DNA from 3 places in the Lysinibacillus parviboronicapiens genome. Region 2 is predicted to be linked to each of the others. Evidence: predicted binding sites of a transcription regulator. Region 2 holds the regulator's gene; each other region holds the start of a gene.
The links. Region 2 encodes LexA, which represses DNA repair genes until DNA is damaged. Its sites were predicted from a motif close to CGAACATATGTTCG; they were not measured.
Positions count from the first base shown of each region.

Region 1: a site for LexA is predicted at 1,793-1,806, ahead of C9J31_RS16370 (carbohydrate kinase). Genes of this name have one in related genera too.
Region 3: a site for LexA is predicted at 2,376-2,389, ahead of parE (DNA topoisomerase IV subunit B). Genes of this name have one in related genera too.

Region 1 is NZ_CP073713.1:3,382,035-3,386,329, reverse strand. Features, by position in the region: gene C9J31_RS16380 (MarR family winged helix-turn-helix transcriptional regulator) at 1-72, opposite strand, end outside; gene C9J31_RS16375 (MFS transporter) at 365-1,621, shown strand; gene C9J31_RS16370 (carbohydrate kinase) at 1,839-2,930, shown strand; gene C9J31_RS16365 (pseudouridine-5'-phosphate glycosidase) at 2,935-3,849, shown strand; gene C9J31_RS16360 (RelA/SpoT family protein) at 4,054-4,295, shown strand, end outside.
Region 2 is NZ_CP073713.1:1,367,903-1,372,197, reverse strand. Features, by position in the region: gene C9J31_RS06420 (GNAT family N-acetyltransferase) at 1-29, opposite strand, end outside; gene C9J31_RS06415 (GNAT family N-acetyltransferase) at 278-787, shown strand; gene C9J31_RS06410 (YneB family resolvase-like protein) at 827-1,492, opposite strand; gene yneA (cell division suppressor protein YneA) at 1,489-1,803, opposite strand; gene lexA (transcriptional repressor LexA) at 1,968-2,585, shown strand; gene C9J31_RS06395 (gamma-glutamyl-gamma-aminobutyrate hydrolase family protein) at 2,628-3,350, opposite strand; gene C9J31_RS06390 (prepilin peptidase) at 3,384-4,136, opposite strand; gene C9J31_RS06385 (hypothetical protein) at 4,195-4,295, opposite strand, start outside.
Region 3 is NZ_CP073713.1:2,471,133-2,475,427, reverse strand. Features, by position in the region: gene parC (DNA topoisomerase IV subunit A) at 1-383, opposite strand, end outside; gene parE (DNA topoisomerase IV subunit B) at 380-2,356, opposite strand; gene plsY (glycerol-3-phosphate 1-O-acyltransferase PlsY) at 2,789-3,391, shown strand; gene C9J31_RS11800 (HesB/YadR/YfhF family protein) at 3,410-3,700, shown strand; gene C9J31_RS11795 (spore germination protein) at 3,840-4,295, shown strand, end outside.

The DNA of each region.
Region 1 (4,295 bases), 2.0 Mb from region 2:
TCTTGTTTTTTTTCTAAGGTTGGCACACACACAAATCTGAGTATAGTCTATGTTCATGTATTCTTTATCCATAAAAAAACTCCTTTTAAGTTATTTCAAGTTAAGGTAAGCTTGATTTTAGTTTATCATGATAATTGAAATAATTAATAAAAGTGAAATTAGCTTCTTGACAGTTGAAAACGCTATTACTATCATTATATATGTAGATACATATATTTTAAAGAAATGGATTTTCTTTATTTTTTTACACACATACATGTATATACATGTATCGATGTTAGCTAGAAGGAGGGTATTTTTACAGTACGAAATGAAGCTAGGACAGCAAGTTAATTTTATACTATGGAGAAATGTAGGTGGTGTTATGAAGCGTATACATTATAGTTGGTTTGTCCTTGTTATTACATTTTTCTCAATTATTGTAGCGGGCATCACATTGTCATCATCAGGCGTATTTATAGGCCCATTCGAAAATGAATTTGGTTGGGATCGCTCAATGATTGCCATGGCTTTTGCAATCAGTCTTTTTTTATATGGGATATCAGGTCCGTTTATGGCGGCATTACTTGAAGTAATTGGCTTAAAGAAAATGATGTTAGCAGCGATGGCGACATTAATATTAGGTATTGCGCTAACTCTTATCATGAATCAGGCTTGGCAGTTAACCATCATTTGGGGCTTTATTATCGGTCTCGGTGCAAGTCTTTTTTTAACGGTCTTGAGTCCTTATGTAGCAAACAATTGGTTTGAAAAAAGAAGAGGTCTTGCCGTAGGTATATTAACTGCAAGTACAGCAACAGGTCAATTAATTCTACTACCTATATTGGCGATGATTATAGATAATTACTCATGGCGATGGGCGATTGGGTTAATCATGGTTCTAAGTTCCGTCATGTTTATCATTATATTATTATTTATGAAAAACAAACCAAAGGATGTTGGCATTCTTCCTTATGGGCGTGATAAAGAATTAGACGTTAACGATGTAGAGCCAAAGAATAATCCGATTATTATTGCGTTCAAGGGTCTTTTTCACGCTGTGAAAGTGAAAGAATTTTGGTTATTGGCCGGTAGCTTCTTTATTTGCGGGCTTTCAACTAGTGGTTTAATTGGTACTCATTTTGTTTCCTACTGTATTAGTTTCGGAGTTCCTTTAGTGACAGCTGCTTCGTTTCTTTCATTTATGGGAATCTTTAATCTTGTTGGGACTACATTATCTGGGTGGCTGTCTGATCGTTTTGATAATCGTTGGTTACTATTTTGGTATTATCTATTAAGAGGAGCTTCCCTCGTTATATTACCGTATGCATTAGTCCAAGGTTCATTTACCTTGCTCGTTATTTTTACAGTTTTTTATGGATTAGATTGGATTGCAACTGTGCCACCAACAATCAGTATTTCAAGGCAAATTTTTGGTACTGCTAAAAGTGGAATAATTTACGGCTGGATTTTTGCATCTCATCAGGCTGGTGCGGCGATGGCTGCATACGGTGGCGGTCTCATCTATAAATATTTCGATTCTTACACATGGGCATTTTTCTTAGCTGGCGTTTTCTGTGTGTTAGCGAGCCTATTTGTAATAATAGTTAAGAAGCAACAACCAAATACAGTAACTCTTTAATAATGAAGTTATGGTGTTGAACACTGCAAGTTATATCCGTGATTATAGAGTTAGCAAATTTTTTTCCGAATGAAATCAGCTCATACTAAAACAGCCTTAATCTCGAAAACGAGCATTGTGGCTGTTTTTTTCGATGAATCACTATATTTTCGGAAATCTTTTGACTTAATCCAAACAAAAGTTTATAATATAAACAAATATAATAAAAGGTGATGCTATGAACGAAAGAGAACAGGCGGTACTTGCATTAATACGCCAAAATCCGTTTATGTCTCAGCAAGAGATGGCAGATAAAATGAACTTGTCTCGACCAGTGCTTGCAAATTTAGTGTCGAGCTTAACAAAGCAAGGCAAAATTGTAGGTCGTGCCTATATTTTACCTGAGGAAAATGAAATTATTTGTATTGGTGGCGCTAATCTCGACCGTAAATTTCATGTCAAAGGAACTGTGCAGCTCGGAACATCAAATCCTGCCAGCTCTTCATTTAGTGTAGGTGGTGTGGGTCGAAATATTGCTGAAAACTTAGGCCGTCTAAACCATGAGGTTACATTACTGACAACAGCAGGAAAGGATGCCGACTGGCTGGTGATTCAGGAAGCTTCAGAACCATTTATGAATTTACGCTATGTTGAACAGCTACCTGATGCTGCCACGGGTTCGTATACCGCCATTATGGACGAACAGGGCGAACTTGCTTTAGCCGTTGCCAATATGGAAGTCTATGACTTATTGTTGCCAAGTTTGTTAAAGCAATACGAGGCAATGCTAATGAATGCGGGCTGCTTTATACTGGACTTAAACTGTCCGAAAGAAACAGTTGCCTACATTCAACAAGTAGCGATTGCTCGTGAAATTCCACTAGTAATTGTGCCAGTATCTTCACCAAAAATGAACCGACTTCCGGATACTTTGCAAGGAGTCACATGGTTTATTTGTAACACAGACGAGGCAGAAACGATTGTCGGTCATACGATTGACAATGCGGCACATTATGAAAAAGCGTTACAGAAGCTTCTGCTACTAGGAGCTGAACATGTGATTATTACAGCAGGCGGAAAAGGCGTTTATGCAGCATCAACTACAATTACAGCAAGTCATTTTATGGCTAAAGCGATAGAAAAAATTGAAGATGTTACTGGCGCTGGAGATGCCTTTGTTAGTGCGGTTATTCATAGTTGGTTACGGGGACAACCCTTTACAACATGTATAGATGCGGGCTTAACAAACGCCAAAAAAACATTGGCGTCTCCGTACACAGTAAGACCTGAATTATCAGAAGAATCGTTGAAAAATGAAATGGAGGAATAACATCATGAAAGAATTCATCGTATTATCAGAAGAAGTAAAAGAGGGTCAAGAGAAAGGTCTACCAATTATTGCTTTAGAATCAACAATAATTTCGCATGGTATGCCATATCCACAAAACGTACAAACAGCGCGTGAAGTGGAACAAATTATTCGCGACAACGGTGCAGTACCAGCTACTATTGCATTAATTGATGGTAAAATTAAAATTGGATTATCAGAAGAAGAACTTGAAATGTTTGGCAATGCACAAGGTGTGGCAAAAGCTTCACGCCGTGACTTAGCCTATTTATTAGCAACTAAAAAATTAGGCGCGACAACGGTTGCCGCAACGATGATTTGTGCAGAGCTTGCAGGCATTGAAATCTTTGTTACAGGTGGTATTGGCGGTGTACACCGTGGGGCAGAAACAACGATGGACGTTTCAGCAGACTTAGAAGAATTATCACAAACAAATGTAGCGGTAATTTGTGCCGGTGCGAAGTCCATTTTAGATATTGGCTTAACGCTTGAATATCTTGAAACAAAAGGTGTACCAGTAGTTGGATATGGTACGGATGAACTTCCAGCATTCTATACACGACAAAGTGGTTTTGATGTAAACTTCAAAGCCGATACACCTGAAGAAGTTGCAGCGATGCTTCGTGCAAAATGGCAATTAGGATTACGAGGCGGAGCGGTTATTGCAAATCCGATACCAGAAGCTGAAGCACTAGAGCACGAATTCATCACTAATATCATTGAAAAAGCGCTACATGAAGCTGAGGAAAATGGTATTCAAGGTAAAAACGTAACACCATTCTTACTTGGTAAAGTGAAAGAACTGACAGAAGGTAAGAGCCTTGATGCGAACATTGCATTAGTGAAAAACAATGCAGTAATCGGTTCGAAAATTGCTGTAGCCTATAATAAAGCAAAATAATCATCTTTTTTTAAGACTCTCTGTGAAGCTTAGCGAAACGGAGGGTCTTTTTGGTTATATTAATGGATAAATATTACAATGTTGTAAGCTGTTCACGAGATTAACTAAACTAAATGACACAGTCCCTTTACAATCGACCTCTATTTTTTATACAATTAAATTTATATCTAATCTGAAAAATTTGACGGGCAAGGTGGACATATTATGGCGAAAGAGCAAATTTTGACTCCTGTAGACGTTTTTGATTTAGTCAAATCCTACATGAATGACGAAAATGTCGCATTCGTGAAAAAAGCATATGAATTGGCACGAGATGCACATATTGAGCAATTCCGTAGCTCTGGTGAACCGTATATTATTCACCCAGTGCAAGTGGCCGGTATTTTAGCAGAATTACAAATGGATCCTGAAACAGTAGCAGCTGGTTTTTTACACGATGTTGTCGA
Region 2 (4,295 bases):
GCTAACGTATTTTTGTTATATGTAGTCATTTGTTTTCTCCCTCCCCAGTTCCGTGAAACCTAACATCATACTTATATTGGTGGCACCATGTAGGAAATTGCACCTGAACGATGTCTCCTAAGGAACATTTGTTCTAATTTTATCTATACAGTTTGAAATTTACAAGTAATGATAACAATATTCTGTACTTCTTCATTGTTTACCAATAAAATGTAAATAATGCAATCATGACTAAAACTTATGGTTGTGATGAAATGAATAAATGGGAGGTAAAAAAATGTTTATAAAATCACCAAGATTAGTAATACGGGAATTTGAGCCTGATGATTGGCAAGCTGTCTATGCGTACACTTCCGATATGAATGTGATGAAATATATTCCTGAAGGTGTTTTCAGTGAGAAAGATGCAAAAAACTTTGTCAGTGAGAACATGGAGGAAGCTAAAAATTTCCCAGTAATTTTAGTAGAAGAAAATATCCTGATAGGGCATATGGTTTTTCATCAATATTTTGGAGAACATACGTATGAAATTGGTTGGGTGTTTAACCCTGACTATTATAATAAAGGCTACGCCTCAGAAGCAGCACAAGCTCTATTGAATTATGGCTTTAAGGACATGCAGTTACATAGAATTATAGCCACTTGCCAACCACAAAATATAGCCTCATACAAAGTGATGGAAAAAATCGGCATGAGAAAAGAAGGTTATTTCAAAAAGTGTATACCGCACGGAGATGAGTGGTGGGATGAATATTATTACGCTGTTTTAGCGCAAGAGTGGACGTAAAACCATCGTAAAACGACAAAAAAAGATTAGGGGCGCAAATTATTTGCCCGCTAATCTTTTTTGATGTTCTTGATATCGTCGATGTACAGTTGCCTTACTCACTTCAAAACCGAGCCCTCTAAGTGACATCGCAATTTCCTCAAAAGTGAGACCGCGATGACGAAGTCGCACAATTTCTTCTATAGGCACTTCTTTGCGTTCCTGACCAGCTGGATTCCCACGATTGGACAGATTTTTTTCAGGACGATAGCCGTTTTCTACCGCACGACGCATTCCCCTACGAATTTTCGCATTATGAATTTTACGTTGGTACTCCTCGACAATCGCTAAAATTTCGAGCAGCATCGTGTCCATTTCATTCAGCTGTACTGGTCCGGCATCACGCATAGAAAAAACATCTGTTTCAGTTTTTTGCAATAAATGTAGCACTGCCATTCGAGCATTACCACGTCCTAAACGTGTTTCATCCTGCACAAATAATGCTTGAATCTCTTGTTCTTTTATGAAATCTAGCATTTCTAGCAGTCCCTCACGCTCGACATCATAGCCGCTATGTTTATCCATAAAAACACACTTTACTTCATAGCCTTGCTGTTGAGCATAGTGCACTAATTCTTCTTCTTGTCGCTCAAGTGACGAACTTTGCGTCTCTTTTTCTGTACTTACACGGCAATAGACGACAGCCGATTGGTGATTATTCATCATTTTCCACTTCTCGCAATTTCAATTGAATTTGTGGGCCTGGCGTTTTCCCCCACTAATGGTATGACCAATGATTTTCCTGCAACAATATTGACGTTTTTCAATTCATTTTCCACTTTCACAATCTTTATCCAGTCATCTGTTTCCATTTTACCACGGTATTGTTCTGCTAACGACCATAAGCTATCGCCATGTTCTATATGAATTTCTGTATATGTAATATCCCCAGGGTCAGTTACAAAAAGGTACCCCGCAAATAGTAAACAAGCGCCGATTAAAATTGAAATATGTGTATTTTTCTTTATCCAGTTCATGAATTATAACCCCTTTTTAGAATGTTTGTTCGGAATGTATGTTCTGATTTTAAAACGAACAAACGTTTTTGTCAAACACTTTTCGAACCTATGTTTGCATAAGTGTTCGCATTCTGCTATACTATCTAGTAAGAAGAACAAAAGATAAAAAGAGGTGAGCAATCATGAAAAAAGTTTCTAAAAGACAAGAGGACATATTAGCATTTATCAAGGAAGAAGTGCGCGCAAAAGGTTATCCACCATCAGTACGAGAAATCGGTGAAGCGGTTGGGCTAGCTTCTAGCTCAACAGTTCATGGCCATTTAGCTCGTTTAGAGCAAAAAGGCTTCATCCGTCGAGATCCAACAAAACCACGTGCCATTGAAATTTTAGAGCCCGAGGATTCCATTCAAAAACAAAGCGTCATTCATGTACCACTTGTAGGAAAAGTAACAGCTGGATCACCAATTACAGCAATCGAAAATATCGATGAATATTTCCCTTTACCAGATACTTATGGCACAAGCGAAGATCAGCTATTTATGTTAGAAATCATGGGTGAATCGATGATTGAAGCAGGCATTTTTGACGGAGATTTAGTCATCGTTAAACAAAAGGCTACTGCCGATAATGGTGATATTGTCGTTGCCATGACAGAAGAGGATGAAGCGACAGTTAAACGTTTCTTCAAGGAAAAAACACATTTCCGACTTCAACCAGAAAATGCGACAATGGAGCCAATCATTGTTGACCAAGTGACGATTTTAGGACAAGTTGTTGGCTTATACCGCCGCGTGCATTAATGGACTCACAATATTGCTCCATCAAAAAAGAGAAGCATGCAACTATGCTTCTCTTTTGTATTTTAAACTCGCTTTGATAAAAGCTGTAAACAGCTTCTTCGCCACTTCATCACCTACAATTGCTTGTTCTTCAGGATGCCACTGGACTGCGAGACAAAATGCCAATGAGTCATGGACCACCGCTTCTACGATACCATCGCTCGACTTTGCTACGACATTTAATTTTTCCGCTAGCACATTAATAGCTTGATGATGCATTGAATTCACAGCAATCTTATCTTCTTCCACAATCGTGTTTAATAAATTATCAGGAACAACGTTGACATAGTGTGTAGCAACACCCCGAGCTGCTTGCTGTCTATGCTTTAACAGCTTACTACTGTGATATTCACTATCAATATCCTGATAAAGCGTGCCACCAAGAGCAATATTTAATAGTTGGATACCACGACAAATCCCAAAAATCGGCATTTGTCTTATTAAAGCTGCCTGAATCAAAGCGAGTTCTAGCGTATCCCTTTCTGGTTGAATCTGCCCTAATCCTGGCGTCGGTTCTGCGCCAAAGTGAAATGGATGCACGTCATAACCACCAGAAAGTAATAAACCATCAGTCAATGATAAAATTTGCGCCACATCATTCTCTACCCCAAGAGGGATAATAAATGGAATGCCACCCGCTTCGATAATACTTTTACAATATGCTACATTTAATCTTGACGATAAATCATCCTCTGCAAATGCTGTTATCCCAATAATAGGTTTCACACAATCGCCTCCCCTATCTAAAAGGTTTAAAGTCTACCATAATCCTACATACCAATTAATCATGGCGTCCCCAAAGAAATATACAAGAATCGCTGCAAGTGCTATCGACGGACCAAACGGTATAGGTGTTTTTCTGCCTTGCTGACGCAGTCGTAGCACCACGATGCCCACTACCATCCCAATGCTTGCGGCTACAAATAGTGTAAGTAGTGTATTCAACGTGCCAAGTACAAGGCCAAGTAAAAAGAATAATTTAATATCACCACCACCCATGCCGCCACGTGACAGCACTGCAATCAGATATAATATGCCAAAACCAACTACTGCGCCCACTAGACTATCCCACCATGGTGTCAGTGGTGACATGACACGCCCAACTAACAACAATGGTAAAAAGAATATCAGTACTTTATCAGGTATAAGCATATACGCCAAGTCAGAAACAACGAGTATCACTAATAATGATATCAATAACATCGCCACTACAAATTCTACGCTAAAACCTAATCGCCAATACGCAAATGCAAATAAAAGTGCGGTGATAAGCTCCATTAACGGATAAATCCATGAGATTTTTTGCCCACAGCTACGACATTTGCCACCTAAACAGACATATGACAACACTGGCACTAAATCCAGTGCAGTTAGTTGTCTCTTGCAATTCGTACAGTGTGAAGGTGGGCTGACAATCGACTCTTTCAGTGGAACACGTAGCCCCACTACATTAAAAAACGAGCCAAGTACGAGCCCAAAGAGGAAAACTGTCACTGTATAAGCCATTTCCATTTTTATGACCTCCTAAACGAATAGGCGCCCATACATTTGAAGTATGTGCGCCTATGTATCATTGTTGTCCTTCATAATAGAACGTTGTCACTTGAACGGTTGCCTGTAGGGTTAAATCTGCATCTTCATCAAGCTGATCTTGTTCCCCTGGTAAGCTAA
Region 3 (4,295 bases), 1.1 Mb from region 2:
GCAGAAAGTCTTGCTTCTGTATAACGCATCGCTGCAGGTGGATCTCCATCGACCGAACCGTTATTACCGTGCATTTCAATCAACATATGACGCGCTTTCCAATCCTGACTCATTCGAACCATTGCTTCATAGACGGAGCTATCACCATGTGGGTGGTAGTTACCGATAACGTTACCGACTGTTTTAGCCGACTTACGGAATGGTTTCTCATGTGTATTCCCTTCTGTATACATGGCGAACAGAATACGTCTTTGTACAGGTTTTAGACCGTCACGTGCATCAGGCAACGCGCGGTCTTGAATAATATATTTACTATAGCGACCAAAGCGGTCACCCATTACTTCTTCTAATGGTAAATCTTGAAACTTTTCCGTACTACTCATGCTTGGTCCTCCTCTTGTTGGATGAATTCATTGTCTAATATATTCGAATCATCCTCCATACCGAAGTTTACATTTGCTTCGATCCATTTACGACGTGGTTCTACCTTGTCGCCCATTAATGTTGTCACACGTCGCTCAGCCCGTGCTCCATCTTCGATCGTCACACGAATTAATGTACGTGTTTCTGGGTTCATTGTTGTATCCCACAGTTGGTCGGCATTCATCTCTCCAAGTCCTTTGTACCGTTGAAGAATATAGCCTTTCCCTACTTTTTTGATGGCATTTTGCAAGTCATTTTCAGTCCATGCATATGCAATCACCTCTTTTTTACCTGTACCCTTGGATACTTTATAAAGAGGTGGCAGTGCGATGAAAACTTTCCCTGCTTCGATTAGTGGTCGCATATAACGATAGAAGAACGTTAATAGCAATACTTGAATATGCGCACCATCTGTATCGGCATCGGTCATAATTACCACTTTATCGTAGGCTGAATCCTCAACGGAGAAATCTGTGCCAACACCAGCGCCAATCGCATGAATGATTGTTGAAATTTCTTCATTTTTCATAATGTCTTGGAGCTTGGCCTTTTCCGTGTTAATGACTTTACCTCGTAATGGTAAAATCGCTTGGAACGTACGATCTCGACCTTGTTTAGCCGAACCGCCAGCTGAATCACCTTCGACTAGATACAATTCGTTTTTAGCAGCATTTCGAGACTGAGCTGGCGTTAGCTTACCTGACAGAATGGTACTAGCTTTTTTATTTTTCTTGCCGTTACGCGCATCTTCTCGTGCTTTACGCGCCGCTTCACGCACTTGCTGAGCACGAATGGCTTTACGGACCAGAGAAGCAGAGAGCTCTGCATTTTCTTCAAGAACATATAAAATCTGCTCAGAAACTACAGAATCAACGGCTGAACGAGCTTCACTTGTACCAAGCTTGCCTTTTGTTTGCCCTTCAAATTGCAGTAAATGTTCAGGAATACGAACGGAGACAATCGCCGCTAATCCTTCACGAATATCGGTTCCTTCAAGGTTTTTATCCTTATCTTTAAGTAAGCCTATTTTTCGTGCATATTCGTTAAAAACGCGTGTCAATGCAGCTTTAGCACCGGTTTCATGTGTTCCGCCATCACGTGTACGGACGTTGTTCACGAACGACAAGATCGTTTCTGAATAGCCGTCATTGTATTGGAAGGCAAACTCTACTTCAATATCATCTTGGATACCTTCTACATACTTCACGGGATGGAGTACATCTTTTTCCTCATTCAAATACGCAACGAAAGCTTCAATGCCGTTCTCATAGTAGAAAACATCACTTTTACCTTCCTCGCGTTCATCGATTAATTCAATTTTTAAGCCTTTTAATAAAAACGCAGACTCACGTAAACGTTCTGCAAGTGTATCATAGTTGAATTTTGTGACTGAGAAAATTGTGTCATCTGGTAGGAAATGTACGTTTGTGCCTGTTTGTTTTGTTTGACCAATTTCTACAAGCGTTGTCACGGGATGGCCACCGTTTTCAAAACGTTGTTGATATTTTTTGCCATCTCGATGAATCGTTACTTCTAAAAAAGTTGACAAGGCATTTACAACAGATGAACCTACACCATGTAAACCACCACTCGTTTTATAGCCGCCTTGTCCAAACTTACCACCTGCATGAAGCACGGTGAAAATTATTTCTGGAGTAGGTTTCCCCATTTTATGCATACCTGTTGGCATTCCACGTCCAAAATCTCGAACACTTAAGCTTTGATCTTTGTGAATTGTGACAATGATATGAGAACCAAAGCCAGCGAGTGCTTCATCCACCGCATTATCCACGATTTCATAAACTAGGTGATGAAGTCCTCGGCCGTCTGTAGAACCGATATACATGCCGGGTCGTTTTCGTACCGCTTCTAATCCTTCTAATACTTGAATGGCGTCATCATTATAGACGCTAGGTGACTGTTTATTCGCCAAAAGATTCCCCTCCAAAAAACAAACGCATGTTCTGATTACGTTCTCTTCCTAATAATAATAGCATTTCCTGTCAATAGCTAGTAACAGGCACAAATAAATTTATTTTTTATATTTAAGCCTCGCTTGGAAATTAAAGATAGACTTCTATTCTACCAAAGGAATGTGTGATTGACAAAATTGCCATTTTACCTATATTTTAAAAAGAACAAAAGTTAATTTATATAGATTGTGACAAAATAACTTATCTTATTATACCTCAAGCCGATGATATACAACTTACGATCATCAAGAAATATTTTCCTTTTGTTATTGAATTCAAGGCTCGTGATGAAATCTCCTTCATGACATTGTAGAATAGTGAGAAAAAGTGTAAAATACTTATTACATACTATTAGTACCAAGTGATATATTAAGGATGAAAGGAGTCCACCTATGCTAAATGGACTTATTATTTTATGTGCCTATCTAATCGGCTCTATACCTTCGGGGTTATGGATTGGTAAAATTTTTTATAAAACAGATATCCGCGAGCATGGTAGCGGTAACTTAGGGGCTACAAATACCTTCCGCATTTTAGGAAAAAAAGCTGGTTTAGTCGTAACGATAATGGATGTTTTAAAAGGAACAGCAGCTGTATTATTAGTGACACTACCTGTGTTTTCTGAAGTATCAATTCACTCATTGATTCTTGGTATTGTAGCAGTTTTAGGGCATATGTTCCCTGTCTTTGCCAGTTTCCGTGGAGGAAAAGCGGTTGCAACCTCTGCAGGCGTATTGCTTGGGTATACTTGGCCATTATTTATCTTACTATTTATCACGTTCTTTTTAGCGTTAAAGTTAACGAAGATTGTGAGCCTAACTTCAATGATTGCCGCTTTAGTAGCACTTATTTATGCAATCGTCTATTATTTTGTTATGGGAGATGTTGCGTTAAGTATTTTAGTAGCGTTTTTATTTAGCTTTATTGTTTATCGTCACCGTGCAAATATTTCTCGTATTAAAAATGGTACTGAACCAAAGGTGAAATGGCTGTAACGAAGAAAGGGGTACAACATGAATATCACATTAACAGACAATGCGCTGCAATGGTTTAAACGTGAGATGGAAGTTGAAACCGGCGATACAATTCGTTTTTACGCAAGATATGGAGGATCAAGTCCATTCCATGAAGGCTTTTCCCTCGGTATGACACGTGAGGAACCAATAGAGATAGGTGTACAATCGGTAATAGAGGGTATCACCTACTACATCGAAGACAAAGATTTATGGTTCTTTAATGATCACAACTTACAGGTAGATATCGATCCAGCAATGGATGAGTTAAAGTACGCATATATAAAATAAAAAAGTGTTTCCTTTCAAAAATTGAAGGGAAACACTTTTTTCTATCTTATTGATGCTTTAATTTCCAAAGTTGTTTATCTGTTAATAAATTTGCACATCCTCTTACTAGTCAATGTTTAATGATGGAGGAGGAATAAAAATGCCTAATTTTGAGAATAACGACACCTCCCGACCAAATACAACAAAGCTGCCACTATTTACTTCTCTTTCGGATAATATTCAAGCCATAATGACAACACTTGGCAATAGCGATGACATTATTGTCCGCGAAATTACTATAGGCAAAACAGCGAAACAGTCTATCGCACTTATCTTTATAGATGGCCTATCCGATACTCTTGCTATTACTGACTTTATCATGGAAACGCTTATGCTGGAATTAGAAGATATACCTGAAGTTCAATTAGGAAAAGCCAACGAATACTTAAAGAAAAATTGTTTAACCATTTGCGATGTTAGAGATATTTCAAACTATTCAACATTGTACAGTTCCATCCTTAATGGTGAAACAATTATATTATTTGATGGGTTAGTCACAGGTCTCTCAGCAAGTACAAAAGGCGCAAAAGATCGAGCGGTTGCAGAACCTTCTACC